4 regions of the Serratia sarumanii genome follow, and region 1 is predicted to be linked to each of the others. Evidence: predicted binding sites of a transcription regulator. Region 1 holds the regulator's gene; each other region holds the start of a gene.
What was found. Region 1 encodes Fur, which represses iron uptake genes when iron is present. Its sites were predicted from a motif close to ATAATAATGAGAACNACTATCAA; they were not measured.
Positions count from the first base shown of each region.

Region 2: the regulator Fur is predicted to act here: its motif matches at 1,414-1,436, upstream of ftnA (non-heme ferritin).
Region 3: the regulator Fur is predicted to act here: its motif matches at 887-909, upstream of fes (enterochelin esterase).
Region 4: the regulator Fur is predicted to act here: its motif matches at 905-927, upstream of sodA (superoxide dismutase [Mn]).

Region 1 covers NZ_CP124750.1:1,212,387-1,214,590, reverse strand. Annotated here, with positions in the region: gene fldA (flavodoxin FldA) at 1-333, shown strand, start outside; gene fur (ferric iron uptake transcriptional regulator) at 662-1,108, shown strand; gene SSARUM_RS05710 (beta-N-acetylhexosaminidase) at 1,356-2,204, opposite strand, start outside.
Region 2 covers NZ_CP124750.1:1,963,180-1,965,383, reverse strand. Annotated here, with positions in the region: gene copD (copper homeostasis membrane protein CopD) at 1-30, opposite strand, end outside; gene copC (copper homeostasis periplasmic binding protein CopC) at 33-416, opposite strand; gene ftnA (non-heme ferritin) at 742-1,260, opposite strand; gene SSARUM_RS09370 (DNA polymerase III subunit theta) at 1,606-1,836, shown strand; gene pip (prolyl aminopeptidase) at 1,868-2,204, opposite strand, start outside.
Region 3 covers NZ_CP124750.1:2,497,234-2,499,437, forward strand. Annotated here, with positions in the region: gene fes (enterochelin esterase) at 1-837, opposite strand, end outside; gene SSARUM_RS11930 (TonB-dependent siderophore receptor) at 1,038-2,204, shown strand, end outside.
Region 4 covers NZ_CP124750.1:43,498-45,701, forward strand. Annotated here, with positions in the region: gene SSARUM_RS00195 (methyl-accepting chemotaxis protein) at 1-79, opposite strand, end outside; gene sodA (superoxide dismutase [Mn]) at 206-826, opposite strand; gene fdnG (formate dehydrogenase-N subunit alpha) at 1,242-2,204, shown strand, end outside.

The DNA.
Region 1 (2,204 bases):
TGGGATGATTTCTTCCCGACGCTGGAAGAAGTCGACTTCAACGGCAAGCTGGTGGCGCTGTTCGGCTGCGGCGACCAGGAAGACTACGCGGAATACTTCTGTGACGCGATGGGCACCATCCGCGACATCATCGAACCGCGCGGCGCGGCCATCGTGGGCCACTGGCCGACCAAGGGCTACCACTTCGAGGCCTCCAAAGGCCTGGCGGACGACAACCACTTCATCGGTCTGGCGATCGACGAAGACCGCCAGCCGGAGCTGACCAACGAGCGCGTGGACGCCTGGGTCAAACAGATCGTCGAAGAGCTGAGCCTGGCCGATATCGTCGGCTAAGCCCGGCACTGGCGAAAGGTTGAACAAAGGCCCTGTAAAGTGCATAGTGTGCCCACAGGGCCGTCATCGGCAGCAGGGATTGCTGCGATAGAAGCTACAGATTTGTAACTTCCCACCCCGTCACGGTAGACTGAGATATCGGTTTATCCCATCCATCAAGGCGTTGCATGCAAAACATGCAATAGTGCAATTATATCTTTGTTAACAACCGGCGGTTTCTATTTAGTACAACCGGTTCTATAATGAGACGCATTAACTCTTTGTGCCGACCGATGCCACAGGCGAGTACGCCTCAACTTGATTAGCATAGTAACAGGACTGAATTCGCATGACCGACAACAACATCGCACTGAAGAAGGCCGGCTTAAAAGTCACGCTTCCGCGACTCAAAATCCTGGAAGTACTGCAAAATCCGGAATGCCATCACGTCAGTGCGGAAGATTTGTACAAAAAACTGATTGATATGGGCGAAGAGATCGGGCTGGCAACGGTTTATCGCGTACTGAACCAGTTTGACGATGCGGGCATTGTGACACGTCACAATTTCGAAGGCGGCAAGTCCGTGTTCGAGCTGACCCAACAGCATCACCACGATCACCTGATTTGCCTGGACTGCGGCAAAGTGATTGAATTCAGCGACGAATCCATCGAAGTTCGCCAGCGTGATATCGCCAAGCAGCACGGCATCAAGCTCACCAACCACAGCCTGTACCTGTACGGCCACTGCGAAACCGGTGACTGTCGTGAAGACGAAACGCTGCACGACAAGAAATAAGCCTGACCGGCTATGAAAAACCGCCTCACACCGAGGCGGTTTTTTTATGCCCGCCGTGCAACGGGCAAAAAAATCCCCGGACAAGCCGGGGAAAATCATGTCATGAAATATCACAATTGCAGCGGCACTGCGACTCCACGTACTACTCTCACTTCAACGTCCGCCCCGCGCCGACACGCGCGAAGGCAGACGCATTCCCCCTTCGTTATACGGCCTGCCGCCGGGGCAGCAGGCCGTTGCACCGGGCTTAAACCTTCTCGGCGCGGCTGTAGCGTTTACCGTCCGGGCTGACCGAACGCACCTGAACGTCACCGGAAACCGCCGGTTTGGCCTTGGCGTCATAGCGCTGCCACTGCTTGCCGCCGTCGGTGGAATACTCGATGCCCAATCCCGGCAGCGCGATATTCGCCTCCAGCTTGCCGCCCGCTACGCGCGCGCCCGGCACCGGCAGACGGTAAGCGACGCCGCCTTTGTCCAGCTTGGCCAGCTCACGCTGGCCCAGAATATTAGCGAAGCGCAGCCAGTCTTTCTCCAGCGCCTTGGTATCGACAAAGTGGGTTTCCCCTCCTTTGTATTCGCGGCCGGCGCGATAGTCCTGCTCCCAACCGGCGCGGTGCCAGGCGCGTTCCGCCACCGACAGCGCGCGTGGGAAGATCATGTATTCCATCTGCGGATCGGTGCGCTGGGTTTCGCTCCACAGCTGAGCGGACAGCCCGTAGGCGCCCGGCCACGGCTTGTCGCTCTTGGCGCTGAAGGGGTTGCCGTCGCGGTCGACCGAGGTTTCCGCGTTCTGCGGCATGTTGTCCGGCGCAAAGCTGAACACCTTGCGCTCGTCGCTGAAGCGGGTGCCCCAGTAGTAACCGCGCTCGTCCGGGTTCACCTCGTAAGGGAAGTCCATATAGACGTAGTCCGGGTTGGAAACCACCACTTCATACCCTTTGTTGGCCCAGTCGTTGACGCTATCGAAACCGCCCCAGTACAGGGTATCCCAGAAGTTGACGCCCACGCGCGAGGTGGCGAACGCCTTCGCGCTCTCGGCGTCTTTCAGGCCGTCCTGCCAGGCCTGCATTCTGTCGATGCCGTGCGCCTTCACCAG
Region 2 (2,204 bases), 750 kb from region 1:
ACACAGAACGAACAGGGTCGCCAGACTCACGATCAGTTTACGGTGAAGCTGTACTGGCCTTTGGTTTTATGCCCGTCGACCGACACCACATGCCAGCTGACGTTGTATTTGCCCGCGCTCAGCTCGCCTTCGATCGGCACATTGACCTGGGTGTTGTTGTTCGGATCGAGCTGCAGCTTGCCGGTTTTCACCACGGCGTTGTCCAGGCCGGTGATTTTCACGCCGCTGAAGTTCGGTTCGATGCCTTCGGAGAAGCTGAGGGTCAGCGCCTTCGGCGCCGGGCTGACGCTGGCGTCGGCCTTCGGCGTTTCCACTTTCAGGTGGGCGTGCGCCAGCGCTTGCTGCGAAGACAGGCCGACGAACAGGACGAAAACGGTGGAAAGCAGGCGACAAGAGGAACGAATTTTACCGATCACAGTGGTATCCCTTAACAGTAAAAGAGGGTCATAAGGGTTAAGGCCACAGCCAAGGCGATGTATCAGCGGCCCCAACCCACCGCAAATGATTGCGCCACGGGTAAACAGAAAAACGGGTTGTATCGGCTAACCCGCTGTTTTGACTCTACCATCCCTGTAGCGTATCGCGGTAAATCATAGCGACCGCGCTGCGGCAAGTCGAGCGCATCACTGGTATTTTGCGATCCGGCAGCACGTATCGCCGCATAACCGCGATAAACGCAGGGTAAAAAAAAACCGCGCGTCAGGCTCGCCCGCGCGCGGTTTTTCGATATTCTGGTGCGAATTAAGCCTGGCCGTTGCCGCCCTGGCCCATCGCGCCCATTTTCTTCAGATCTTTGTCGATGAAGAACAGGCCTTTGCCGCTGGTGCCCACCAGCGCCAGCTTATCCAGCACGGATTTGAACAGTTTCTCTTCTTCGTGCTGCTCCGCCACGTACCACTGCAGGAAGTTGAAGGTGGAATAATCGTGTGCGGTCATGGCGGCGTGCGCCAGTTCGTTGATCTGACGGGTGATCAGCTGTTCGTGTTCGTAGGTCTGCTGGAACACGTCCGCCAGCGATTCGAACGCCACCGGCGGCGCGGCGATGCTGCCCAGCAGCGGCAAAGAGCCGGTGTCGCTCAGGTAGTCGAACAGACGTTGCATATGCTGCATCTCTTCCTGAGAGTGCTCTTTAAGAAATGCGGCGGCGCCTTCAAAGCCTTTATCGCTGCACCATGCGCTCATTTGTAGGTACAGGTTCGCGGAGTAGAACTCCAGATTCAGTTGCTCATTCAGCTTTTGAGTCATTTCTTGCGTCAGCATAATGATTCCTTTTATTTTGCAGGTCATGAATTTAATTTCCGCGCATTATGCCCTGCTGCCGTAAAAATAAAAACACCTTATTTACATCCGATCAATATTAATTATTTATTTGATTAAAATCAATCACATAAAAACATATAGAGATTTACGCTAATTATTATGATAATTATTCCCATCTTTTATTTTAATCAAAAAGCGAATCATTCTTATTTAAAAGAATAAATAGATTGCATTACTCTTTGGAAAATATCGTCCGCCGCGGCGGCGCTACGGGCTTGCCAAGCGTCGCCGGGTGGATTACCTTCTGCGCAGGTTCAATGCGGCAAAGTAAGTAAGGAGCATAGCGTGGGTTATAATCTGGCCGAGCTGTCCAAAGAAGAGATGGACAGGGTGAACGTGGATCTCGCCGCCTCTGGCGTGGCGTACAAAGAGCGCTACAACATGCCGGTGATCCCGGAAGTGGTGGAGCGCGAGCAGCCGGAACCGCTGCGCGACTATTTTCGCGAGCGTGTGGCGCACTACCGCGCGGAATCCCACAAGTTTTCGCGCCTGCCGTACGAGCCGAAGGCCAAATAACAAAACCCGCCGTTACGGCGGGTTTTTTGCGTCACTTGCCGGCGAACCGGTCGGTGGCGATCATCAGCTGGTGCAAGATGCCCGGCTCGTCATACGAATGCCCCGCCCCTTCCACGATATGCAATTCCGCTTCCGGCCAGGCCTTGGCCAGATCCCAGGCGTTCTGCACCTGGCAGGCCATATCATAGCGGCCGTGGACGATCACCGCCGGGATATGGCGGATCAGCGGCACGTTGCGCAGCAGCTGGTCATCGCTCTCCAGGAAGCCCAGATGGGTGAAATAGTGGTTTTCAATGCGGGCGAACGCCAGCGCGAAATCATCCTCGCCGAACGAAGCGGATTCGCGGCTCGGCAACAGCGTGACCGTC
Region 3 (2,204 bases), 1.3 Mb from region 1:
GGCGGCGTTGCAGGGCAGCTCGTTTTCCCGGTGTTCGCCGTCGATCGCATCGATCAGCAGCCAGCATGCGGGCGGCAGCCGCCCTGTTGCGGTTTCGTTCTCGATCACCGGCAGCAGCGCGTGCCTTTCGATCCAGTTTTGGCCGTCGAGCAATAACACCAGCGGGCGATTCGCTTTCACCGCCGCGTCGCCGCTGGCATACAGCCAGACGCGCCGCTGCGTGCCGAGCCGTTCGCTGTGCCACTGAAAACGCTGTAGCCGCGCCTCGTCCAGCGGCCGATCGGCGGCCTGCCAGGCGCTTTGGTCGTCAGCATCCGGCCCCTGGGCCAGGGAAACCGGGCGCGGACGATGCGAAGGCCCCAGCGAGAGGCGATTCAACGGATCGGCGATCGCCAGTGGAAACAGCGAAATCCACCAGGCGCGCTGCTGGCGATCGCGCAGCGTTTCATCGTCGCTGAAGACGGGAGGAAGATCCCGGTCTGTGACGGGGAGCAGGCTGTAGCTGCCGCGCCAGCGGCGATCGATAACGGCCGCGCCGTACCAAACGTCGGTGCCGGGCAGCCTGGTCAGGCTGCTGGGGGACGTGCTGTGGTGATCGGTTATGCCGTTGATATCGGCATAAACGCGGCGAATCGGCGAGCGCCGCTCATCGCCGGCAGGATCGCGCCATAGCCAGGTCATTTTGACGTGGCGGTCATCGTGCGGCTCGACGATGGGCGTGCCGTGAGAGGCCACCTTCTGCCACCACTCGGGCTGCCCCGCCGCCTCTTCACGCAGCCACTGCGCCGCCAATCCCTCATGACCGTTGCCTGGCCTCTTTTCCGGCAAAAACTCCATAGCGCCCCTTACATAACATGAGTGATTTTTACAAAACCTGACAATCGTATTGATACTCATTATCGTTTTCAATACTATTTGTCGGATTTTTACCGTCGTGCGCACACGGCGTTTCCGTATCGACGGGTAAAGACCGCTCGCCGATATTTCGGGGTTTATCAGGGTTGCATGACACACAATGCAGGTATGCAGGAGAGAGAATGAAGATTAAAAACAAATGGATAGACAATTCTAATGCGGAGGCGACGGCCGCCAAGCGGTTGTTGCTGGGCTCGGCGCTGGCCTTACTGCCCTTCGCGCCACACGCGTCCGCCGCGGCGGACGAGACGATTTTGGTGACCGCCGACGCGCAAAACAGCGTGACCGCGCCGGTCAAAGGGATCGTCGCCAAAGAGAGCGCCGCCGGCACCAAGACCGCCGCCGCTCTGCGCAAAACGCCGCAGTCCATCTCGGTGGTCACGCGCGAGCAAATGAACGACCAGGAACCGGCGTCGGTCGCCGACGCGCTGAACTACACCAGCGGAGTGATCACCACCTACCGCGGCAACTCCAACCGCAATGACGAAGTGATCAGCCGCGGCTTCCGCTATGCGCCCAAGCTGCTCGACGGCCTGCACTTTGGCCTCTCGAGCCAAAACGGCGGCGCCGGGCAGATCGATCCCTGGCTGCTGGAGCGCGTGGAGATGGTGCACGGCCCGGCCGGCGTGCTGTACGGCCAGGTCAGCCCCGGCGGCGTGGTGGTGATGACCAGCAAGCGCCCTACCGCCCAGAGCATTCACGAAGTCAAATTCAGCACCGGCAACCGCCATCTGGCGGAAACGGCGTTCGATTTCGGCGGCAAGCTCAACGACGACAATACCCTGTTCTACCGCCTGAACGGTATCGCCAGAACCGAGCATGAGTTCGTCAAAGACAGCAAGCAGCAACGGGTGGCCATCGCGCCGGCCTTCACCTGGCTGCCGAACGAAGACACCAGCTTTACGCTGCTGACCAGCTACCAGAACGATCCGAAAGCCGGGTCGCGCAACTTCCTGCCGCGCGCCGGCACGCTGTTCCCGACCAGCGCGGGCTATGTACCCTACGACTTCAACGTCAGCGAACCCAGCTTCAACAAGTCGCGGCGCGAGCAGGCGTCGATCGGCTACAGCCTCGAGCATAACTTCAGCGATGCGCTGTCGTTTACCCAGAACCTGCGCTTCACCCACCGCGATGAAGACTATAAATATCTGGTTTATAACGTAAACTCTGACGTCAATGACCACACCGTCACCCGCATGGCGCAGCATGAAACGCAGATGACCAACGAGTTTGGCGTGGATAACCAGCTGAAGGGGCTGTTCGACACCGGCGAGGTGAAGCACACGGTG
Region 4 (2,204 bases), 1.2 Mb from region 1:
ACAGTGCGAAGCCGAGACCGAGCTTTTTACCTACGGTGAGATGAGTGAACTTTCCTGCCAATGCTTGCAATGCCGCCATAGCGTTTTTTCCTTCTCCGGGCGAACGTCAATTGAACAAACCATCGGCAAGACGTGGTCAAACTTTAGCGGATTTCAGGCAAAAAAATACCCGCCGGTGGCGGGCATCTGCATCAACGGGGGCGAATTACTTCTTCGCGGCGAAGCGTGCGGCGGCTTCATCCCAGTTGACCACGTTCCAGAACGCCTTGATGTAGTCAGGACGTTTGTTCTGATATTTCAGGTAGTAAGCGTGTTCCCACACGTCCAGGCCGATGATTGGGAAACCGGAAGCGCCGGCGACCGCTTCGCCCATCAGCGGGCTGTCCTGGTTAGCGGTAGACACCACGGCCAGTTTGCCGTCTTTCAGCACCAGCCAGGCCCAACCGGAACCGAAGCGGGTGGCTGCAGCTTTCTCGAACTCTTCCTGGAATTTCTCAACGCTGCCGAAATCGCGCTCGATGGCCGCTTTCAGATCGCCGCCCAGCGTGGTGCCGGTTTTCAGGTTTTTCCAGAAGAAGCTGTGGTTGGCGTGGCCGCCGGCGTTGTTGCGCATGAAGGTGCGTTTGTCGGCAGGCACTTTATCCAGATCCTGGATCAGCTCTTCAACGCTGTATTTGGCCAGCTCAGGGTAGGCTTCCAGCACGGTGTTGGCGTTGTTGACGTAGGTCTGATGGTGTTTGGTGTGATGGATTTCCATCGTCTGCTTGTCGAAATGCGGTTCCAGTGCGTCGTAAGCGTACGGCAGGGATGGCAGTGAATAACTCATAATCATCATCTCCAGTGGTGTATGGGCGGCGCAAAGCGTGAGCACCGCGTAAGCAGTCGGATCATTATAGTTAATTAAATGATATTGAAAATGATTATCAATGCCCTGTGAACTGTGTGGTTAACGATCAAATCGCTGCGCTAACCTACTGATAGAAGAAGGGGCGGATGGCTGCGTGAAGCCGTCGCCCCGGCGCGCGGGTTACTCTCTATACTGTAGGGAGCGCCAACGCCGAAATGTATCGAAATGTGCCAAAGCGTTCACTGAATGAGCACGAGTGTGTAACAACCACAAGCACGCTGTGGTAATATGGCCGGCGTTCGTAGCAAGCATAACAACAGTGACATTCGCGTTTGCCGCGCTAGCGGGCAGGCGCCTTTGAACAATGTGACAATCGAGAGTAAAGGAGACCCCCATGCAGGTCAGCAGAAGGCAGTTCTTTAAGATCTGCGCTGGCGGTATGGCAGGAACGACGGTGGCCGCGCTGGGCTTTGCCCCCGAAGTGGCGTTGGCGGAAACCCGGCAGTACAAACTGCTGCGCGCCCGCGAGACCCGTAATACCTGTACGTATTGTTCCGTCGGCTGTGGGCTGTTGATGTACAGCCTTGGTGATGGCGCCAAAAACGCCAAAGAAAGCATTTTCCATATCGAAGGGGATCCGGATCATCCGGTAAACCGCGGCGCGCTTTGCCCGAAAGGCGCCGGCCTGGTTGACTTCATCCACAGCGAAAGCCGCCTCAAGTACCCGGAATACCGGGCGCCAGGATCGGACAAATGGCAACGCATCAGCTGGGACGACGCCTTTACCCGCATCGCCAAGCTGGTGAAAGAAGACCGCGACGCCAACTTCATCAAAACCAACGATCAGGGCGTTACCGTCAACCGTTGGCTGACCACCGGCATGCTGTGCGCCTCGGCCGCCAGCAACGAAACCGGTTTTCTGTCGCAAAAATTTAGTCGCGCTCTCGGCATGCTTGCCGTAGACAACCAGGCGCGTGTCTGACACGGACCAACGGTAGCAAGTCTTGCTCCAACATTTGGTCGCGGTGCGATGACCAACCACTGGGTTGATATCAAGAACGCGAATTTGATTATCGTCATGGGCGGTAATGCGGCGGAAGCGCATCCGGTGGGGTTCCGCTGGGCGATGGAAGCCAAAATACACAACAATGCCAAGCTGATCGTGATCGATCCGCGCTTTACCCGAACCGCATCGGTGGCGGACTTCTACACGCCGATCCGCTCCGGGACCGACATCGCTTTCCTGTCGGGCGTGTTGCTGTATCTGATGACCAACAACAAGTTCAACCGCGAGTACGTCGAGGCCTACACCAACGCCAGCCTGCTGGTGCGGGAAGATTTTGCCTTCGAAGACGGC